DNA from 3 places in the Acidovorax bellezanensis genome. Region 2 is predicted to be linked to each of the others. Evidence: predicted binding sites of a transcription regulator. Region 2 holds the regulator's gene; each other region holds the start of a gene.
What was found. Region 2 encodes LexA, which represses DNA repair genes until DNA is damaged. Its sites were predicted from a motif close to ACTGTATNNNNATACAGT; they were not measured.

Region 1 (6,731 bases), on a different contig from region 2:
TGGCCAGCCACTACGCCCGCACGGCGACGCCCGAACAATGGGTGTCAGTGCTGCCGCCCACGTCCGACGGCAAGCTCGCCGCCGATACCCTGGCCGGCACCAACAAGCTGGAGCTGCGCGTCTTCGCCAACGAGGAATACCGCCAGGCCGTGCTGATCGCCCGCCTGGACAACCTGGGCAAGGGCGCGAGCGGCGCGGCAGTGCAGAACATGCAGTTGATGTTGGGGATCTGACAAAGCACCCCCTGAGCGGCTGCGCCGGATGGCCGGCCCCCGCTCCCCCCTCTCATCCTTCGGTGGAGGGGGGCGCCCGGCCAGGGACGGCACCGTCGCTGCGGGGCGGCCCTTGCTCGGTGTCCCCTTGCTGGGTTACGCCAGTTTTTTAGGCAGTGGGTTGTGCAAGCGTTGAAAAGAAACACCCCCTGGGGGGCCAGCGCAGAGGCGGCTCTGCGTTTTTCTATGGACCCGCAGGCCTGTTTCTTCAGTCTTGGTCCGGCATGTCGTCCGGCACCTGCCCGCCCACTACCTTGCGCACCACGTCGCCCGAAAATCCGCGGCTGGCCAGAAAGCGCATTTGCTTGAGCTTTTCCTGCGGGGTTTCGGCTGGCGCGCCGAAGCGCTGACGCCAGATGGCGTGGGCGCGTTGCGGTTCGGTGGCGCGCAGTTCCAGGGTGGCGGCGCGCACGGTGTCGTCATCCAGGCCCTTGCTGCGCATTTCCTGGATGACGCGGGCCGTGCCCAGCTTGCTGCCGCGGCGGTTGGCCAGGGACTGGGCGACGCGCTCGGGGTTGATGAAGTTCTTGGCTTCGAGCTCGTCGAGCACGGCCGCCAGGTCATCGCCTTCGGCGACATGGGCAGCGAGCTTGCGTTCGAGTTCCAGGCGCGAGTGCTCGCGCTGGGACAGCAGGCGCAGCGCGCGGCCTTTGAGGGAGAGGGTGGTAAAGCCCATGGGAGTGCAAAAGCGCGACCGCCGCGCAACGGCGCGGGGCACGTTGGGCGGCGGCAGGGTGGCTGGACTTATTTGTCGGCTGCTGCTGCGGACGCTGCGGTCGCGGCTTTTTCCGCTTTTTCAGCTGCCTTGTCGGCCTTGGACGGCTTGCCGGAGCCCGGGGCGGGCGCGGTGCCAGCCAGCAGGGAGATGCCCAGGCCTTCACGCACGCGGTTTTCGATCTCGAAAGCCAGATCGGGGTTTTCGCGCAGGAATTCACGCGCGTTGTCGCGGCCCTGGCCGATCTTTTCACCGCGGTAGGCGTACCAGGCGCCCGACTTGTCGAGGATCTTGGCTTCCACGCCCATGTCGATGATTTCGCCTTCGCGCGAAATGCCTTCGCCGAACAGGATGTCGAATTCGGCGGTCTTGAACGGGGGGCTGACCTTGTTCTTGACCACCTTCACGCGGGTTTCGTTGCCGATGGCTTCGTCGCCCTTCTTGATCGTGCCGGTGCGGCGGATGTCCAGGCGCACGGAAGCGTAGAACTTGAGCGCATTGCCGCCGGTGGTGGTTTCGGGCGAGCCGAACATCACGCCGATCTTCATGCGGATCTGGTTGATGAAGATGACCATGCAATTGGTCTTCTTGATGGTGGCCGTGAGCTTGCGCAGTGCCTGGCTCATCAGCCGGGCCTGCAAGCCGGGCAGGGCGTCGCCCATGTCGCCTTCGATTTCCGCCTTGGGCGTGAGGGCTGCGACCGAGTCGATGACGATCAGGTCGACGGCACCCGAGCGCACCAGGCTGTCGACGATTTCGAGCGCCTGCTCGCCGGTGTCGGGCTGGCTGATCAGCAGGTCGGACAGTTGCACGCCCAGGTTCTGGGCGTATTGCACGTCGAGCGCATGCTCGGCGTCGACGAACGCGCATTGGCCGCCGATCTTTTGCATTTCGGCGATCACCTGCAGGGTCAGCGTGGTCTTGCCCGAGGATTCCGGGCCGTAGATTTCGACCACGCGGCCGCGTGGCAGACCGCCCACGCCCAGCGCGATGTCCAGGCCCAGGGAGCCGGTGGACACCACCTGGATGTCTTCAATCACTTCGCCTTCGCCCAGCCGCATGATGGTGCCCTTGCCGAACTGTTTTTCAATCTGGGCGAGCGCTGCCTGCAAGGCCTTGGCCTTTTCGGCATTGGCGGCGACGGGAGGGTTGCTGTTCTTGACGGTGGTGACTTCCATGGAAAACTCCTTGAAAAACAATGGCTTGGATAGAACGCCCCGTCTGCTGTGACTGCCGGGCTGGATGCTTGAACAGTAGTTTATGGGCGTTGTCTTATCGTGTATAGATAGTTTTTAGTCAGTTTGCCTGACAATAAGCCATGCACTACACCCCACCTGCCACGCCTGTACAGGACGCCTGGCGCCAGACCCATCTGGGCCGTCTGCTCGGTCATTCCATGCGCCGCTTCGACGCGCGGGTGATGCAGCTCATGGCCCGTGCGGTCGAGGTGCCGCTGGCGCTGTCCAACCTGGCGGCGCGCGACCAGGTCAGCGCCGCCCATATCCACATCACGCGTCACCTGTCGCTGGGCGGTGACCGGCTGACCGATCTTGCCGAGCGCGCGGGCATGAGCAAGCAGGCCATGGCCGATCTGGTCGAGCAGTGCATTGCCTGGGGGCTGGTCACGCGCGAGGCCGATGCGCGCGACAAGCGCACCCGCTGGCTGCGCTTCACTCCCACCGGCCTGGCCTGGCTGCAGGCTTTCGAGGCGGCCGTGGCCCAGGCGGAAGCCGAGTTCCGCGCCGAAGTGGGGGACGAGGTGGCGACCGTGGTGGCGCTGGGGCTGGAGGCCTACGCGGCCAGCAGCGGCCGGCCCGCGTAAGCAGAGCCCCCACGCTCGTCCACTGCGTCTCGCTGCCCCCCAAGGGGCCCGGCGAAAACCCGCTGGTGGTGCACCGCGGTGCGCTCCTAGAATGGCTGCACGGCCTGGCGGCTGTGTACTGCCGCGCTCATCGAGGAGACTCCGCATGCGCATTCTGATTGCCGAAGACGACCAGGTATTTGCCGACGGCCTGCAGCGCAGCTTGCGCGGCTCGGGGGCTGTGGTCAGCCATGTGGCCAGCGGCAGCGAGGCCGAGTCGGTGTTGCTGACCAGCAGCGAGTTCGATCTCTTGATTCTGGACCTGGGCCTGCCCAAGATGCATGGCCTGGAAGTGCTGCGCCGCTTGCGCGGGCGCGGCGATACCTTGCCGGTGCTCATCCTCACGGCGGCTGACAGCGTGGAAGAGCGGGTCAAGGGCCTGGATTTCGGCGCCGATGACTTCATGGCCAAGCCTTGCAGCCTGCAGGAGCTCGAAGCGCGCGTGCGGGCGCTGACGCGCCGGGGCATGGGCGGCGCAAGCAGCACCATCAAGCACGGACCGTTGGTCTACGACCAGTCGGGCCGCGTGGCCACCATCGACGGCAAGATGGTCGAGCTGTCGGCGCGCGAACTGGGCCTGCTCGAAGTGCTGTTGCAGCGCGCCGGCCGCCTGGTCAGCAAGGACCAGCTGGTCGAGCGCCTGTGCGAGTGGGGCGAGGAGCTGAGCAACAACGCCATCGAGGTCTATATCCATCGCCTGCGCAAGAAGATCGAGCACGGCCCGATACGCATCGCGACGGTACGAGGCTTGGGCTACTGCCTGGAAAAGATAAGAGATTGAAGATCTTTCAGCGCGAGCAGCGCTCGCTGTTTGGCGAAATCCTCGACTGGATGCTCACGCCGCTGCTGCTGCTGTGGCCGGTGAGTCTGGCGCTGACCTGGCTGGTCGCGCAGGGCCTGGCCAACAAGCCGTTTGACCGGGCGCTGGAATACGGCGCCCAGGCGCTGGCGCAGCAGGTGCAGGAAGGCCATCCGCAATTCAGCCTGCCCCTGGCGCTGAGCCATGACCTGCGCGCGAGCACGCCCGACAGCGTCCATTACCAGGTGCTCGATCCCCAGGGCAAGCTGCTCGCGGGCGAGGGCACGCTGCCTGCGCCGCCACTGACCGAGACGGAGCTGCGCAGCGGTGAAGTCCAGCTGTACGACGCCGAGCTGAACGGCGTGGCCTTGCGCCTGGCGGCGGTCTGGGTGCCGCTGCCGCGCGCAGGCGGGCCGCTGGCGCTGGTGCAGGTGGCGGAAACCCGGGAAAAGCGCAGCGTGCTGGCTGCCGAAATCATCAAGGGCGTGATGCTGCCGCAGTTCGTGGTGCTGCCGCTGTCGGTGTTGCTGGTGTGGATGGCGCTGGCGCGTGGCATCAAGCCGCTGCACCAGTTGGAGGAGCGCATCCGTGCGCGCAAGCCCGATGACCTGTCGCCGCTCAACATCCAGGCCGTGCCGCAGGAGGTGGCGCCGCTGGTGGACGCGGTCAACGATTTGCTGGGCCGGCTCAACGTTTCGCTGGCCACGCAAAAACGCTTTCTGGCCGACGCGGCCCACCAGCTCAAGACGCCGCTGGCGGGTCTGCGCATGCAGGCCGATCTGGCCCAGCGTGAAGGCACGAGCACGCAGGAGCTCAAGCGCTCGCTGCAGCAGATCGGCCGGGCGAGCATGCGCGCCAGCCACGCGGTCGACCAGTTGCTGGCGCTGGCGCGGGTCGAAGGCACGGGGGCCGGCATGCTCAAGCAGCCCTGCGACCTGGCGCGGCTGGTGATCGATGTGGTGCGCGACTCGGTGCCGCGGGCGCTGGACAAGCGGGTGGACCTGGGCTACGACGGCGCCGAGCCCGGCGCGCCCGGGGTCTGGATGGATGGCAACCCGACGCTGCTCACGGAGCTGGTGCGCAATCTGGTGGACAACGCCATCAACTACACGCCTTCGTCGCTGGAGCAGCCTGGCGTGGTGACCGTGCGCTTGCTGACCGACACTTTTGGCCGGGTGCTGCTGCTGCAGGTCGAAGACACCGGCCCGGGCGTGCCCGAGGCCGAACGCGCGCTGGTGTTCCAGCCGTTCTACCGCGCGCTGGGCACGCAGGCCGATGGTTCGGGCCTGGGTCTGCCCATCGTGATGGAGATTGCGCGCCACCATGGCGCAAAGGTGACGCTGGAAGCCGCGCGCCCCCAGCAGGTGCCCACGGGCGCGCGCTTCAGCGTGCAGTTCGCGGCGCGCGCGGCGCCGCCCGCGCGTTCCGCGGCCCTTTGAGCCGGGCGGATCAGGTCGGCAGGTCGCTGGCGCTGGCTTGGGAGGCAGTGACCATGGCAGCGCTGGACTGTGCCGCCGTTTCCAGCAGCCAACTGCGAAAGGAGCTCAAGGCGCCATGGTGGGCACGGCCTTCGGGATAGCAGAACCAGTAGCCCAGATGGCTGGTGTAGCCGTGGCCGGGCAAAGGCTCGGTGACCAGGCCCGACGCGATCTCGTCCTGCACCAGGCAGCGCGGCACCAGCGCCACGCCCATGCCGGCCATCACCGCGCGGATGATGCTCTGGAACTGATCGAACTGCGGGCCGTCGAGTGCGCGCATCTCGCTCACGCCCTGGGCCTGGCTCCATTGCGCCCAGGCATCGGGAATGGTCACATGGCGCAGTCGCGTGCAGCCGACCAGGTCCTGGGGCGTGCGTATGGCAGGTGCGCCGGGGCTGCCGAGCGGCGGTGCAATCAGCGCCACCTGCTGGCCGACCAGGTAGTGCGCGCGCGCCCCCGGCCAATGGCCGTCGCCAAACAGGATGGAGCTGTCCAGCGTCGGGCTCTTGAAGTCATAGCCGTCGACATAGGGCACGAAGTGCAGCGTGACCTGGGGCTCGCGCTGCTGGAACTGCGGCAGCAGCGGTATCAGCCACTTGGCGCCAAAGGTGGGCAGCACCGACAGGTAGAGCGCACCGCTGCGGTCATCGCTGGTGATCAGCTCCAGCGTCGCGGCTTCGAGCTGGGACAGCAGGATGCGCACGGCGCGCTCGTAGCGCTCGCCTGCCGGCGTCAGCGTCAGGCGTTTGCGGCTGCGCTCGAAAAGCGTCACGCCGACCCATTTTTCGAGCTCCTGTATCTGCTTGCTGACCGCGCTTTGCGTCAGATACAGCGCTTCCGCGGCGCGCGAAACGCCACCGAAACGCACGACGGTGGAGAAAGCCCGCAACAGATGAATGGGGGGATTTAGGCGGCGCAGGCTGGACATGGAAGCGTAATCACCCGGTGTGACAAGGGATGCCTATAAGGCTTGTAAGTATTCCGATTTGGAATAATAACAGGCATAGGTATTGCTTTGTCTACGGTTCGAATTCCGTTAATCTTTCTCTTCAACAAGGAAAACACCATGCAACGTCGCCAATTTATTGCCTCCATCGCAGCCACGACTGTCGTTCCAGGAATGTCTTTTGCGCAGGACAATAGTCGGCCGCTGCGCATCGTCGTGCCTTTCCCGCCGGGCGGCTCCACCGACATGGTGGTGCGCAACCTGCAGGATGTGCTGGGTCGCCTGCTGAACCAGCCCGTGGTGGTGGAAAACCGCGCCGGCGCCGGCGGCTCCATCGGCATGTCCGAAGTGGCCCGCGCCACCGACAACCTGACCTTTGGCGTGGCCACCTTGTCCACCCATGGCGTGAACCCCGCCGTGCTGAACAAGCTGCCCTACGATGCCATCAAGGACTTTGTCGGCGTGACCGAAATGGTCAAGGCTCCGGGCGTGATCGTGATCAACCCCAAGACCCTGCCGGTCAAGAACATGGCCGAACTGGTGGCCTACCTCAAGGCCCATCCCGGCAAGGTGAGCTACGCCACGCCTGGCAACGGCACCATCGGCCACATGTGGGGCGAGCTGTTCAAGCGCAGCACCGACACCGATATGCTGCACATC
Region 2 (6,731 bases):
CCAGGGCGACGAGCCCTTGATCAACCCCCAGCTGATCGACGCCGTCGCCCAGCTGCTGCTGCAGACGCCCGACGCCAGCATGGGCACGGCCGCCCACCCCATCGACCGCCTCGAAGACTACCTGAACCCGAATGTGGTCAAGGTGGTGCGCGACGCGCAAGGCCTGGCCCACTATTTCAGCCGCGCGCCGATTCCTTTCGCGCGCGACCATGCGGCCCAGGCCTGGTGGAACAATCCCCAGGCGCTGGCCGGCCACGATGGCTTTGCACCGCTGCGCCACGTGGGCATTTACAGCTACCGCGCCGGTTTTCTGCGCCGCTTCCCCCTGCTCCCACCCGCGCCCACCGAAGCCATGGAAGCGCTGGAACAGCTGCGTGCCCTGTGGCACGGCCACAAGATCGCGGTCCACATCACCCACGATGCGCCCGGCGCTGGCGTCGATACGCCGGCCGATCTGGAGCGTGTACGGGCCTTGCTGGGCTGAGCGCAGGCGCACCGCAGATGGCAGAAACAGCATGCTCCCACGCCCACTCGTGGGCGCTGCACTTGCCCAAAATCGGTACTTTTCCTTGTTTTCTGCCAAAACTTTCAGAAATAACAGAAAATAGAAACAATTCGCGAACGCAGGAAGCATGCCCACAAGGTGCGCTGTCCCGGTCCCGCCAGCGCTTTGCGCGCAGGGCCGTCGTCACCTTGGCAGCAACGCAACCGGCGGCAAGGCCGAATGTGCGTGCTATCCTTGCCGCGAAAAATGCGGCATGGACCGTGCCGGCGCTGACGCCGGCACGGTCCATCGCCGCCTGAAAAATTTCAACACTTCGAGGATTTCCATGAAACTGATTTTGTTGGGCGCTCCCGGCGCCGGCAAAGGCACACAGGCTGCTTTCATCTGCCAGAAGTACGGCATCCCGCAAATTTCCACCGGCGACATGCTGCGTGCCGCCGTCAAGGCCGGAACACCCCTGGGCCAGCAAGCCAAGGCGGTGATGGATGCGGGCCAGCTGGTCAGCGATGACCTGATCATCGGTCTGGTGAAGGAACGCATCCAGCAGCCTGACTGCGCCAAAGGCTTTTTGTTCGACGGCTTCCCACGCACCATCCCCCAGGCGGATGCGATGAAGGCCGCGGGCGTCAAGCTCGACTACGTGCTTGAAATCGATGTGCCGTTTGACGCCATCATCGAACGCATGAGCGGCCGCCGTTCGCACCCTGCTTCGGGCCGCACCTACCACGTCAAGTTCAACCCACCCAAGGTGGCTGGCAAGGACGATGTGACGGGTGAAGACCTGGTGCAGCGCGAAGACGACAAGGAAGAAACGGTGCAAAAGCGCCTGCAGGTCTACAGCGACCAGACCCGTCCTCTGGTGGATTACTACCGCCAGTGGGCCGAACGGGACGCCGCCCAGGCGCCCCAGTACCGCGCCATCAGCGGCATGGGTACGGTCGAGGAAATCACGGCGCGCGCTTTCGCGGCTCTGGAGAACTAAAGCACCCCCTGTGCGGCTTCGCCGCTTCCCCCTCTCTCGCTTCGCGGGAGGGGGACGGCACCGTCGCTGCGGGGCGGCCCTTGCTCGGTGCCCCTGCGTCGGGACGCACCGGTTGCAGAGGCTGCGGACTGTGCAATCGCTATAGATCGCTGATAAGCGCCAACTGCAGGCTGATGCGCGCCTTCACAGGCGACAGCGTCACCGGCCGGGGCTGCAAGGCCTCGGTGCTTGCCGTTTCCGGCGAGCCCACCAACTGACCTTCGCTGCAACGTGTGCCTAGCCACACGGGCACGCCTGCGCGCATTGCGCGCTGCAAAGCTGCTTCCAGCGCGTGGTGCAGCGTGCCATTGCCCGTCGCCGCCACCACCAGTCCCTGCACGCCCTGGGCCACCAGGGCGTCGACGGCGCGGCCGTTGCAGCCCGCATGGCTGCTGACCAGCTCGACCCAGGGCCAGTCGCCCGCAGCCGGCAACAGCTCCAGACACCCGCCCTGTGCACCACCCATGTCCGCGGGCTGCTGCCAGCGCACCCGGCCCTCTTCCATCCACCCCAAAGGCCCCTGCTCGCCCGAAGAAAACGCATCCAGCCGATAAGGGTGCTGCTTGCGCACCGCGCGCGCACCGTGCACCTGACCCGCGGCCACCACCAGCACCCCGCATGCCTTGGCATCGACCGCACAGGCCACGGCATCGCGCAGGTTCTGCGGCCCATCGGCCAGCAAGGCCGTGGCCGGGCGCATGGCGCAGGTCAGCACCACGGGCTTGGTCGACACCGGCAGCACTTCGTGCAAGAACCAGGCGGTTTCTTCCAGCGTGTCGGTTCCGTGGGTGATGACGACCGCCGCCACATCCTCCTGCGCCTGCCAATGCGCGCAGCGCAGCGCCAGATGCCGCCAGGTGGGCCCATCCATGTCCTTGCTGTCGAGCTGGGCCACCTGCTCGGAGATCAGGCCGCCGCCAGCCACCTGGGCCAGATCCGGCACGGCCGCCAGCAACTGCTCCACGCCCAATTGCGCTGCCGTATAGCCCACGGACTGCGAAGAATGGGCCGCCGTGCCCGCAATCGTGCCCCCTGTGGCCAATATCACCACATTTTTTGCCTTACCCACTTGCGGCTCCTTGAAAACTGGTGAAAAATACAGTCACTGTATAAAAGAACAGATGGCTTTCGCCAGCTGTCATCTGCACAAGGACTGCCATGCTCGATCATCCCAAGCTCACACCGCGACAGCAGCAAATTCTGGATTTGATCCAGTCTGCCATCGAGCGCACCGGCGCGCCCCCGACCCGCGCCGAAATCGCCGGTACGCTGGGCTTTCGCTCAGCCAACGCCGCCGAGGAGCATTTGAAAGCCCTGGCCCGCAAAGGTGTGATCGAACTGGTCAGCGGCACTTCACGCGGCATCCGCCTGTGCCACGACACGGTGCGCAACATCAATGCCTCGCGGGGTGCGAGTTTTGCATCGCCGCTGGCCGCGATGGCTTCGCTGGTGCTGCCCCTGATCGGTCGCGTGGCCGCCGGCTCGCCCATTCTGGCGCAAGAGCACATCGACAAGACCTATGCGGTGGAGCCCGGCCTGTTCCAGGCCAAACCCGACTATCTGCTCAAGGTGCGCGGCATGTCCATGCGCGATGCCGGCATCATGGACGGCGACTTGCTTGCCGTACAGGCCAGCAGTGAAGCCCGCGACGGCCAGATTGTAGTCGCGCGCCTGGGCGATGAAGTCACCGTCAAGCGCCTGCGCCGCACGCGCACCGGCATTGAACTGCTGCCCGAAAACCCCGACTACCCCATCATCCACGTCAAGCCCGACGAGCCTTTTGCCATTGAAGGCCTGGCCGTAGGCCTGATACGCAACAGCCTGTTCATGTAACAGGCGCACTTTCCCCCCCCCGCAGGGTCCTGCCGGTCTCTGCACTGCAACTCTCGGCTGCCCCCAGCCGAAGCACGGCTACGGCCGCTCAAGTACCTTTGCTGGAGTTATCACATGCAATTTTCTTTGCAGGCCCTGCCTTTCTCGCGCCACGCCCAAAACGACGGGCTGTTTGCCCAGTTCTCCCCCGCCGCGGACGCCTTCGGCAGTCTGCCCCAACGGGCATGCGTTGCCCGTCAGCGCATGGACAGCCCTGCGCTGCTGTGCGCCAACGGCGCCACCGCCGCGCGCCCCGGTCTACGCCAACCTGCGCTGATCAGCAGCCCCCAGGGCCGCGTGCGCATACTGCGCAACGAAACCAGCAGCCAGGGCAGTCGGCTCCTGATGTCCGGACGCATGGCCGATGTCTGCGCCGCGCTGAACCGCATGGCCGTCAACGAGTTCGCCAGCCGCTGAACCTTTGGCGGGCGTCGCACACGGGTCAGGCAGGAAGGAAACATGCGCGTACACTGTTGGCACGCAGTTACTGCCATCTTCATTACGGGCCGCATTGTTCCATGCCTCCGTCTTTTCGCCTTCTCGCCTCGACTGGCCTTCACCGGGGCGACCGGCCCTATCAGCAAGACCAGGTCTTGCTGATTGCCCATGCACGCATCCATGGCTGCGTGCTGGGCGTGATCGCCGATGGCATGGGCGGACTCAGCGGCGGGCGCAAGGCCTCGGATCAGGTCATGCTCACCTGCCAGCAGCTGTTCGAGCGCTACGATCCCGCCCACGATGACCCCGCCGTTTTGCTGCAGACCATGGTGCATGAAGCGCATACGGTGATCCGGCTGACGGCCATCGCCGCGGAGCAGGAGCCGCACAGCACGCTGGCCGCCTTCATCGTCCAGCCCAGCGGAGAATGCCACTGGGTGCATTCCGGCGATTCACGGATTTACCATTTCCAGGACGCACAGCTGCTGCACCGGACCCGGGACCACTCCTATGTGCAGGCCCTGGTCGACCGTGGCGAGCTGACCGAAGCCCAGGCCCATAACCACCCGCAGTCCAATGTGCTGGTCGGCTGCCTGGGGTCATCTTCCGCTCCCCCGGCGACGGCTCACCATATCGCCAAGCTCGCGCCCGGCAGCACGCTGCTGGCCTGCAGCGACGGCCTCTGGCACTATTTCGATGCCGACGAACTGGCGCAGTTACTGCAGGCGCTGCCGCCACGTGAAGCGGCCGAATGCCTGGTCCAGCAGGCCCGTCTGCGTGCCTGTGGCGCGGGCGACAACCTGTCCCTGGCGATCATCAAGATCCAGGCGCTGTAAATCGGCCTGGCACCGCCCCGTCTTCCGGGCGCCCTAGGGCGACACCGTGGCCGGGCCTGGCAGCGGCAGGGGTGCCGGCTTTTTCCGGTCCGACTGCTCCTGGGCCTTGGCCTTGGCCTGTTGACGTTCCTTGTGTTCTTGCGCCTGGCGCTGCTTGGCCTCGTTGCGCTCGCGCGCGGCCGTGCGGCGCTCGACTTCCGTGCTCTGCTTGCGTGCCAGCTCCGCGGCATGGGACTGCTGGCGCTGGCTCAGGGTCTGGGCCCGCTCGCGCGCCTGTTGCGCGTGCAGCGCCTGGTCATTGGCCACATCCTGCGCGGTGCGTGCAGGGGCCGGCGCTCCGCCAGGAAGCGTTGCGCCACGGGTCTTGCCCTCGACCGGCGCCTTGGAGCGTGGCTCCTGGCTTTTTTGCTCGATGGAGCGCAGGCGAGCGGCCGACTTCTCACGCCGCTCGATGTCGTTGATTTTCAGCTCCTGCAGGCGCAGCGCATTGTCTTCATGGCGCGCCTGCGTGCGCACTTCCCTCAAGCAGTCTTCCACCGCGAAACGCTGATAACAGGCCCTCTCCTGCTGGCTGAGGCGCTGCTGGATGGCTTGGCGCTCGGCCGCAATGCGCGCGCGAACCGCATCGCGCTCGACTTGCGCCGCATGTGCCGCCTCTCGCGTCTGACCCGCATCCTGCGCCTGGGCCATGCCCGCGCTCAGCAGCAACCCCATGGCCAAGCCGGCCAGACCAGGGCGCAGGCGGCGCAGGAGCGCAGCAGAACCCGCTGCGGGGACAGGACAAAAAGGCAGGCAGTGCAATGGCATGGGCGTCAGGTCAGGCTGGTATCAACTAGGCGGTGCTCGAGCGCCAGAAACTCCTGGGACTGCATCTCGTTGAGTCGCGAGACAGTGCGCGGAAACTCGTGCGCCAGCGGACCTTCAGTGTAGAGCTGCTCGGGAGCCACTTCGGCCGAGAGGATGATTTTCACCCGGCGGTCGTAGAGCACGTCGATCAACCAGGTGAAGCGCCGCGCGGGCGACGCCATGTTCACCGGCATGAAAGGCACGCCCGACAGCAGCACGGTATGGAATTGGGTGGCGATTTCCAGATAGTCGTTTTGCGAACGCGGCCCGCCGCACAGCGTCTTGAAATCGAACCAGACCACGCCGCCGGCACGGCGGCGGGCGCGGATTTCACGTGCTTCGATGTGCAGCACCGGATCTTCGTCCTGGACTTCGGCCAGCTGATTGAAGGCCTGCTCCATCGCGGCATCGGCCTCGGGACCCAAGGGCGTGTGATAGAGCTTGACCATTTCCAGCGTGCGCCGACGGTAGTCCGTGCCGTTGTCCACGTTGACGATCTCCATGCGCTCGTTGAGCAGGGCAATCGCCGGCAGGATGCGGTCGCGGTGCAGGCCGTTCGGGTACAGCCCGTCGGGCACGAAGTTCGAGGTGGTGACAAAGCCCACGCCGTTGTCGAACAAGGCTACCAGCAAGCGGTAGAGGATCATCGCGTCCGTGATGTCCGCGACGTGGAACTCGTCAAAACAGATGAGCTTGTATTTCTTGGAGATGTTCTTCGCCAGCACGTCCAGCGGATCCTGCACGCCCTGCAGGCCCGCCAGTTCGCGGTGCACTTCACGCATGAATTCATGGAAGTGCAGACGCGCCTTGCGTTTGAGCGGCACGGCATTGAAAAAGCATTCCATCAGAAAGCTCTTGCCGCGCCCCACCCCACCGTACATGTAGACGCCTTGTGGAATGTCCGGGCGGTTGATCAGCTTCTTGAGGGCGTTCGAACGCTTGCCTTTGTAAGCCGCCCACTCATCCGCGCAGCGCTGCAAGGCGTCGACGGCGCGCAATTGGGCAGGATCGCTTTGAAAACCTTTGGCAAGCAATTCGGCCTCATAGGCCTCACGAACAGACTGGGACATGCGGGCATCTACCGGTGCAAGGTGTTGATATGAAAAAAGCCGAAAGCGCTTGCCAGGCAAGCGCTTTCGGCCGGGCCGCGACTAGGCCGGGGCAGCTGGAATCAGCTACTGCGCGCTCAGAAATTCAGCGTGCGCTTGTCCAC
Region 3 (6,731 bases), on a different contig from region 2:
GTGGTAGCGCGTGGAAACGTCGCGCACGATATGCACCGCGAGCTGCTGGGCCTTGAACGGTGCCGGCACGTCGATCCAGGGCGTGTCCTCGGGCAGGCCCAGCGTGTCGCGGTAGAAGGCCGCGGGTCCCAGCGTGCCGGAAAACAGCACCGTCGCATGGGCCGCCGCATGGCGCGCTTGCAGGTGCGGCGCGGGAATCACATTGCGAATGCACAGCGTCGACGTGGGCCGCTTTCTGCCTTGCGGCGCGGTGAGCGTGACGTCGAACAAGGCATGTTCATCGAGTTTTTCCTCGAGCACGGAAAACTGCAGGGCGGCGAGATAAAAGCCCAGCACCGGGTCACCGGGCAGCATGGGGTTGTCGGCGTTGGCCTCGGCGATCAGGGACAGCGCTTTTTGCAGCGCGGCCATGAAGTCCAGCGGCACCTGGGCATGGCATTGGTAGGGCGCCTCCTGGCCCTCATGCAAGGCATTCCAGGCGCGGTTCAGGTTGTCCAGCGATTTGCGGATCCTGGTCTTGGCGTGCTTGCGCGCGGCCGCCAGCGCAGGCTGGGTCAGCTCGGCGGTGTACATGCTGCGCGCGCGGTCGACCAGGTTGTGCGCCTCGTCGACCAGAATGCCGACCTTCCACTGGTGGGCCTGGGTCAATGCATGCAGCATGGCCGCGCCGTCGTAGAAGTAGTTGTAGTCGCCAATGACGACATCGCTCCAGCGCGCCATCTCCTGCGTCAGGTAGTAGGGACAGACCGCATGCGCGAGCGCGATTTCGCGCAGGCGCGCACTGTCCCAGACGGTTTTCACGTTGAGCATCGCGGCGCGCGCCTGGGGCAGGCGGTCGTAAAAGCCCCGGGCCAGCGGGCAGGAATCGCCATGGCAGGCCTTGTCGCGGTGTTCGCAGCTTTTGTCGCGCGCCTGCAGCGTGAGCGCGCGCAGCGGTGCGGCGTCCGTGGCCTGCAGTTGCTGGTTGATCTGGCCCAGGGCCTGTGTCGCGAGGCCATGGCCTGTGCCCTTGGCCGTGAGAAAGAAAATCTTGTCCAGTCCTTGGTCGGGGCAGGCCTTGAGCATGGGGAACAGCGTGCCCATGGTCTTGCCTATGCCCGTCGGCGCCTGGGCCAGCAGACAGCTGCCGCCGGCAGGCGCGCGCGCCGTGCGGTAGACCGCGACGGACAGCTCGCGCTGGCCCGCACGGAAGGTCCCCAGCGGAAAGGCCAGCGCGGCCAGCGCCTGGTCGCGCGCGCGGCGGTGCGCATCCTCGCTGCGCGCCCAGTCGAGAAAGCGGGCGCATTGCGTGTCGAAGAAGCCCTGGAGGTCCGCGGCGTCGAGGGTCTCGACCAGAACGTCTTCCTTGTGGGTGCCGATGTGAAAGTAGACCAGCGCAATTTTCAGGCGCGGCAGCGCGCGTTGCGCGCACAGAAGATGCCCATAGATCTTGGCCTGGGCCCAGTGCAGGGCCCGGTGGTTGGCGCGGATCGCGCCCAGCTCGCCGCGGTAGGTCTTGATCTCTTCGAGCTGCTGGGCCACGGGGTCGTAGCCGTCCGCGCGTCCGCGCACCTGCAGCGTCTGGTAGACGCCTTGCAGGCTGATTTCCGCTTCGTACTCGGGGCCGCGGCGCGAGCGCACCAGCCCATGGCCTTCCATGCCTTGCAAGGCCGTGGGCGCGGGCGTGAAACGCAGGTCCAGATCGCCCTGCCTGGCGGTGAACTCGCACAGGGTGCGCACGGAGACGGTGCAGTCCATGGCTAGCCTGGCTCCGCGCTCTCGCGCCATTGCACATGGCATACGCTGACGGGAATGCCGTGGTCGCTGCAGTATTGCAGCCAGCGGATCTGGTTGTCCTGCAGCTTGTCGCCCGGCCCCTTGACTTCGACGAAGGCGTAGCGCTTTTCCGCGGGCCAGAACCGCACCAGGTCGGGAAGGCCGCTGCGGTTGGTCTTGACATCGGCGAGCAGGCGCTGGAACAGCCGTTTCAGATGCTCGGCCGGAATGCACTCCAGCGCCAGCGTGAGCAGTTCCGCGGACAGCATCTGCCAGAACACGAACGGCGACTGCACTCCCTGCTTGTCGGCATAGCGCTGCAGGATGGTGTGGCGGTAGCTGTCTGTATCGAGCTCGGCCAGGCAGGTGGCGAACTGCGCTTGCCTGCGGTCTGCGAAATCGGGCGCGCTCAGGTCGGCGGGCCCGCTCTGGAACGGGTGGAAGAACGCGCCTTGCAGCGGCGCGAAGACCGCGGGCCAGCACAGCAGGCCGAACAGCGAATTGACCAACGCGTTCTCGACGTAGAACACGGGGCTGGCGTCGCTGTGCCAATGCTGGCGCAGCGCAAACTCCACGCTCATGGCCGCCACCGGGCCTTCCAGCGCGATATCCGAGCGCATCTGCAGCAGCGCCTGGCCTGGGGGCGAACGCTTGCCGGCCTTGGTCTGCCCCGCATTGCGCAGCAGGCGCGGCAGCATGCGCTGCAGCTTTTGCGCTTCTTCATCGCTCTCGGGCGCCTGCCGCGCCAGCAAGGCCTGGTCCAGCGCTTCCTGGTGGCGCTCCAGGCGTTCCAGCACCCGGATCCGCCGGTGGCGCGCGCCCGGGTAAGTGCACAGCGCATAGGCCTGCAGCGCATCGGCCCAGTGCTGCTGGCGCTCGCAGGCATTGCCCAGGCGCAGCAGCAGCTTGGCCCGGCGTTTTTCGAGCCAGGCGTTGCTGCTCTGGCAGCCCGCGATCGCCTCCAGCATGGCGGCCGCATCCGCGCCCTCGTCCATCGCCTGGCGGCAGGCGTGCTGCGCGAGGTAGGCAGCGATGTCGCCGCGCGCCTGGAATGCGCGCGACGACGCATCGAACGCCACCGGCTCGTACTTGAACACTCCGAGGTCTGAGAGCACGAATTCCGACCAGTCCTGGTGGAGGTTGCCGAAGAACATCAGCCGCAGCCGCTCTATGCGTTCGGCGGCCATCACGCGCCAGACGGGCTCGGATGCCTGCGGATTCCATGCGGCGTAGGGCTGGGGCTGGGGCTGGGCATGCGTGCTGCCCAGCGTCTGCAGCCAGTCCGATTTGCGCGCGCCTTGGCTGCCGAGCGGGCCCGTAAACAATGCGGCCAGCTCAGCCTTGGTGTGCAGGTCGAACAGCTCGGCCAGCGACATGCTCGCCTGCGTGTTGAGCCAGCCCAAGGCCGTCAGGGCTTGCGCGGCGGCGCCGACGTCGGGGATTTCCGCATAGACCAGCTTCGAGGCCCGGAACCACGGGCCGCGGCGCATCAGCATGCGCACCAGCAGCGCCCGGGAAGGCGTGGGCAGGGCGGCGAACTGCACCAGAAATTGCTGCTCTTCGCTGTCCAGCAGGTCGCTGTAGCGCTGCGCGATCCAGGCGAGCGCGCGCTCGAAGTTGTGCAGATAGTAAAGGGGGTGGATGGCTGCCATGCTTCAAACATTCCATGCGAAGGCCTGCTCCGGGCGCGGCACGGCTGCGCTCGCGCAGGCAATGGCAAAACCTTGGGCCTCAAGCAGTGTGGACATGGCGATACTGTACATAAATACATATTTCCTCCGCGCGGGAGAATCCATGGACCTGGCTTTGCTACTTTGTCTGTAGCTGCGCGCGCCAGCGGACGCAGTGCCGGCCGTTTGGGAGCCCCGATGCGCTGCGCATCCATGTGACATTTCCGCTACAGCTGGAACAGAGCGCGGTGGTGCCTATAGAATTGCCTCTCACATGAGAATAGTATTAATTCCTATTCTCATGTAGTCTGCCAGCTACATACGGTTACCGCCGTTCAGCCACAGCATTCCTTGCCGCCCAGTCGGGTGTGCCGGGCCTGGCGGCTGCATGCCGTGGATGGCAGTGCGTCTTCGCAGGGCGCATCGCTGCACCCCAGGTCCCGCATGCCTTCGGTCGGGCGCTTTTCATGCTCCCTGCTCCCGAATTGCTTTATGCACCACCGTCCCCGTTTCTCCGGCAGCGCCACTGCCGCGGCTGCCTGCCTGGCATGCGTACTGCCCGGCATCACCTGGGCGCAAGACGCGCCCGCTTCCACCACGCTCGATGAAGTGCGCGTGACCGAAAAGGCCGCGCCCAACATCTACAGCGAGGCCAGCGACGCTTACGTTCCCCGGGGCGTGGAAGTGGGCAAGACGGCGCAGTCGCTGCGCGAAATTGCCCAGTCGGTCACCGTGATCACGCGCCAGCGCATGGACGACCAGGCGCTGCGTACGCTCGACGATGTGATGAACCAGACCACGGGCGTGACGCGCGAGGAGGGCTGGCTGGACACCACCTACCTGTCGCGTGGTCTGGCCATCACCAACATCCGCTATGACGGCGGCGCGGCCAGTTCCACGCGCTCGGGCAGCCGCAGTCAGGACATGGCCCAGTTCGACAGCGTGGCCTTGCTGCGCGGCGCCGACGGCCTGTTCGGCGCGGGCGAGGCTGGCGGCGTCATCAATTTCACCTACAAGCGCCCGCTGGCCAAGCGCCAGACCCAGGTGCTGCTGTCGGGCGGCAGTATGGCGAACTACCGCGCCGAGCTCGACACCACGGGCGCGCTCACCGCCGATGGCAGCATCCGCGGCCGGCTGGTGGCCGTGACCCACGACCGCAAGGAAATGGCCGAGCCTTCCCGGCTCAAGCGCCAGCTGCTGTACGGCACGCTGGAGTTCGATCTCGGTCCCGATACGCTGCTGACGCTGGGCTCGAGCTACCAGACCGATCGCAACACCGGCTTCAACGCCAGCCTGCCGCGCTATGCCGATGGCAGCGACATCGGCCTGCCGCGCAGCGCCAATATGGGCGCGCCCTGGAACTGGATAGAGCGCGAGAACACGGCGCTGTTCGCCAAGCTCGAACACCAGCTGTCGTCGGGCTGGCAGCTCAAGGCGCAGTTGCGCCAGACGCGGTTCAATGAAGGCGTCAACGGCGCCGAAATCGAAGGCGCGCCCGCGCCCGGCACCCTGGTCGGCACCGACTGGTGGATCAACCAGCGCAAGAACAAGGCGCGCGAAACCAGCCTGGACCTGAACGCCCAGGGCGGCTTCGATGCATTCGGCCGGCGCCACGATGTGATCGTTGGCGCCGACCTGCAGCGCACGCGCGATGTCAGTCGCAGCCTCTGGCCGCGCATCGGCCCCGCCAACGTGTTCGATCGCACGCCACCGGCCGATCCCGGCTATCCGCTCGGCGACTGGACTGACGGTGCGCAGACGAACACGCAGAAATCCGGCCTCTACGGCTCGGTGCGCCTGCGTCCGGCCGAGGACTGGGCGGTGATCCTGGGCGGCCGTTATACGCTGCAGGACCGCAGCACCACCAACGACATGGACGGCAGCCTGACGGCGAAAAGTCGCGAAGGCCATGTCTTCGTGCCCTATATCGGCCTGGTCCACGATCTGTCTCCCAGTACCAGCATCTACGCCAGCACGGCCGAGATCTACCAGTCGCAGGCCGGCAAGTTCTCCGCGCCGCTGCCGGGCACGCCGCTGGACCCGGTGCGCGGGCGCACCTACGAGCTGGGCATCAAGGGCGAATGGAGCCGCGACCTGCTGGCCAGCGCGGCGCTGTTCCGCACCGAGAAGAAGGGGGCTGCGGCCTTCGATCCGGCCTATCCCCAGACCGACTGGCGCGGCGGCTGCTGCTACTTCCGTGACGGTTACCAGCGCAGCCAGGGCCTGGACCTGGAACTGACGGGGCGCCTGACGCCCCAGCTGCAGGTGGCCATGGGCTACACCTTCAATGACAACGTGGACAAGCGCCAGGACGACGCGCGCTTCAGCAGCGTGACCCCGCGCCATCTGTTCAAGGCCTGGGGCGACTACCGCTTCGATGGCGATCTGCGCGGCTGGAGCCTGGGCGCTGGGGTGGTCGCGCAGGCTTCGCACTTCCGCGCTTCGGGCGTCAATGCCTACAACCCGGCGACGGGCCGCTATGACGGCGCCTGGACGGCCTACCAGTTCACTTCACCGGGCCACGCCGTCTGGTCGGCGCGCCTGGGCTATGCCATCGACAAGGACTGGAAGGTGGCGGTCAATGTCAGCAACCTGTTCGACAAGACCTACTACAGCACCGTGGGCTACGCGGGCTACGGCAATTTCTACGGGGAAAAGCGCGCGGTGGTGGTGACGCTCCAAGGGAGGTTCTGAGCACCTGGCCCTTTTTCCGTTTTCGATTGTCATACAGGGCAGGGGATGCCATTCCCTGCCTGCTTTCCTTTTTCTGTGGCCTTTGCATGAATCCTTTTTTCACCCATCACCCGGGCCTGGCGCTGCTGTCCCGCGTGCTTGCCGCCGTGCTGGGCGGCTACTTGCTGGCCAGCGCCTGGGCTGTTTTCTGCGGCCTGGTCTTTCCTGGTGGCGTCGAGGCGGTGCTGGCCGGCGTGCAGCTGTCCTTCGCCTGGTATGTGGCGGCCGTGGTCTGGGCTTTTTCTCCCGTGCCACTGGGCCGGGTCTGGCGCGGGCTGCTGGTTCCGGCGGTCGCCTTGCTCGCGCTGGCGCGCTGGGGAGGCTGAGATGGGCAAGGCAAAAAACACTTACGGCGCAGGGCAGGGCGGTTTTCGCCAAGCCCAGGCCTGGCTGCATACCTGGTGCGGACTGTGGTTCTCCTGGCTGTTGTTCGCGGTGTTCCTCACGGGCACGCTGGCCGTGTTCGAGGAGCCCATCACCCATTGGATGACACCCGAGCACCATGCCGAGGAGGCGGCCGAAGCCGCGGCCCAGGCCGGGCCTTCGGCGCCGCTGGCGCAGCGTCTGGCCTGG

Region 1: recA (recombinase RecA) is a predicted target of LexA. The motif match lies at 2,225-2,242, and genes of this name have one in related genera.
Region 3: N0K08_RS05000 (VRR-NUC domain-containing protein) is a predicted target of LexA. The motif match lies at 3,510-3,527, and genes of this name have one in related genera.

The regions. Positions count from the first base shown of each region.
Region 1 is NZ_JAODYH010000005.1:370,846-377,576, forward strand. It holds gene argC (N-acetyl-gamma-glutamyl-phosphate reductase) at 1-233, shown strand, start outside; gene recX (recombination regulator RecX) at 481-948, opposite strand; gene recA (recombinase RecA) at 1,017-2,165, opposite strand; gene N0K08_RS13180 (MarR family winged helix-turn-helix transcriptional regulator) at 2,306-2,809, shown strand; gene N0K08_RS13185 (response regulator) at 2,955-3,629, shown strand; gene N0K08_RS13190 (sensor histidine kinase) at 3,626-5,086, shown strand; gene N0K08_RS13195 (LysR substrate-binding domain-containing protein) at 5,097-6,053, opposite strand; gene N0K08_RS13200 (Bug family tripartite tricarboxylate transporter substrate binding protein) at 6,192-6,731, shown strand, end outside.
Region 2 is NZ_JAODYH010000014.1:157,192-163,922, forward strand. It holds gene kdsB (3-deoxy-manno-octulosonate cytidylyltransferase) at 1-484, shown strand, start outside; gene adk (adenylate kinase) at 831-1,487, shown strand; gene N0K08_RS20685 (asparaginase) at 1,627-2,595, opposite strand; gene lexA (transcriptional repressor LexA) at 2,685-3,359, shown strand; gene N0K08_RS20695 (hypothetical protein) at 3,474-3,815, shown strand; gene N0K08_RS20700 (PP2C family protein-serine/threonine phosphatase) at 3,917-4,672, shown strand; gene N0K08_RS20705 (hypothetical protein) at 4,706-5,386, opposite strand; gene zapE (cell division protein ZapE) at 5,485-6,588, opposite strand; gene lpdA (dihydrolipoyl dehydrogenase) at 6,705-6,731, opposite strand, start outside.
Region 3 is NZ_JAODYH010000003.1:306,221-312,951, reverse strand. It holds gene N0K08_RS05005 (ATP-dependent DNA helicase) at 1-1,737, opposite strand, end outside; gene N0K08_RS05000 (VRR-NUC domain-containing protein) at 1,740-3,407, opposite strand; gene N0K08_RS04995 (TonB-dependent siderophore receptor) at 3,918-6,119, shown strand; gene N0K08_RS04990 (hypothetical protein) at 6,206-6,484, shown strand; gene N0K08_RS04985 (PepSY-associated TM helix domain-containing protein) at 6,486-6,731, shown strand, end outside.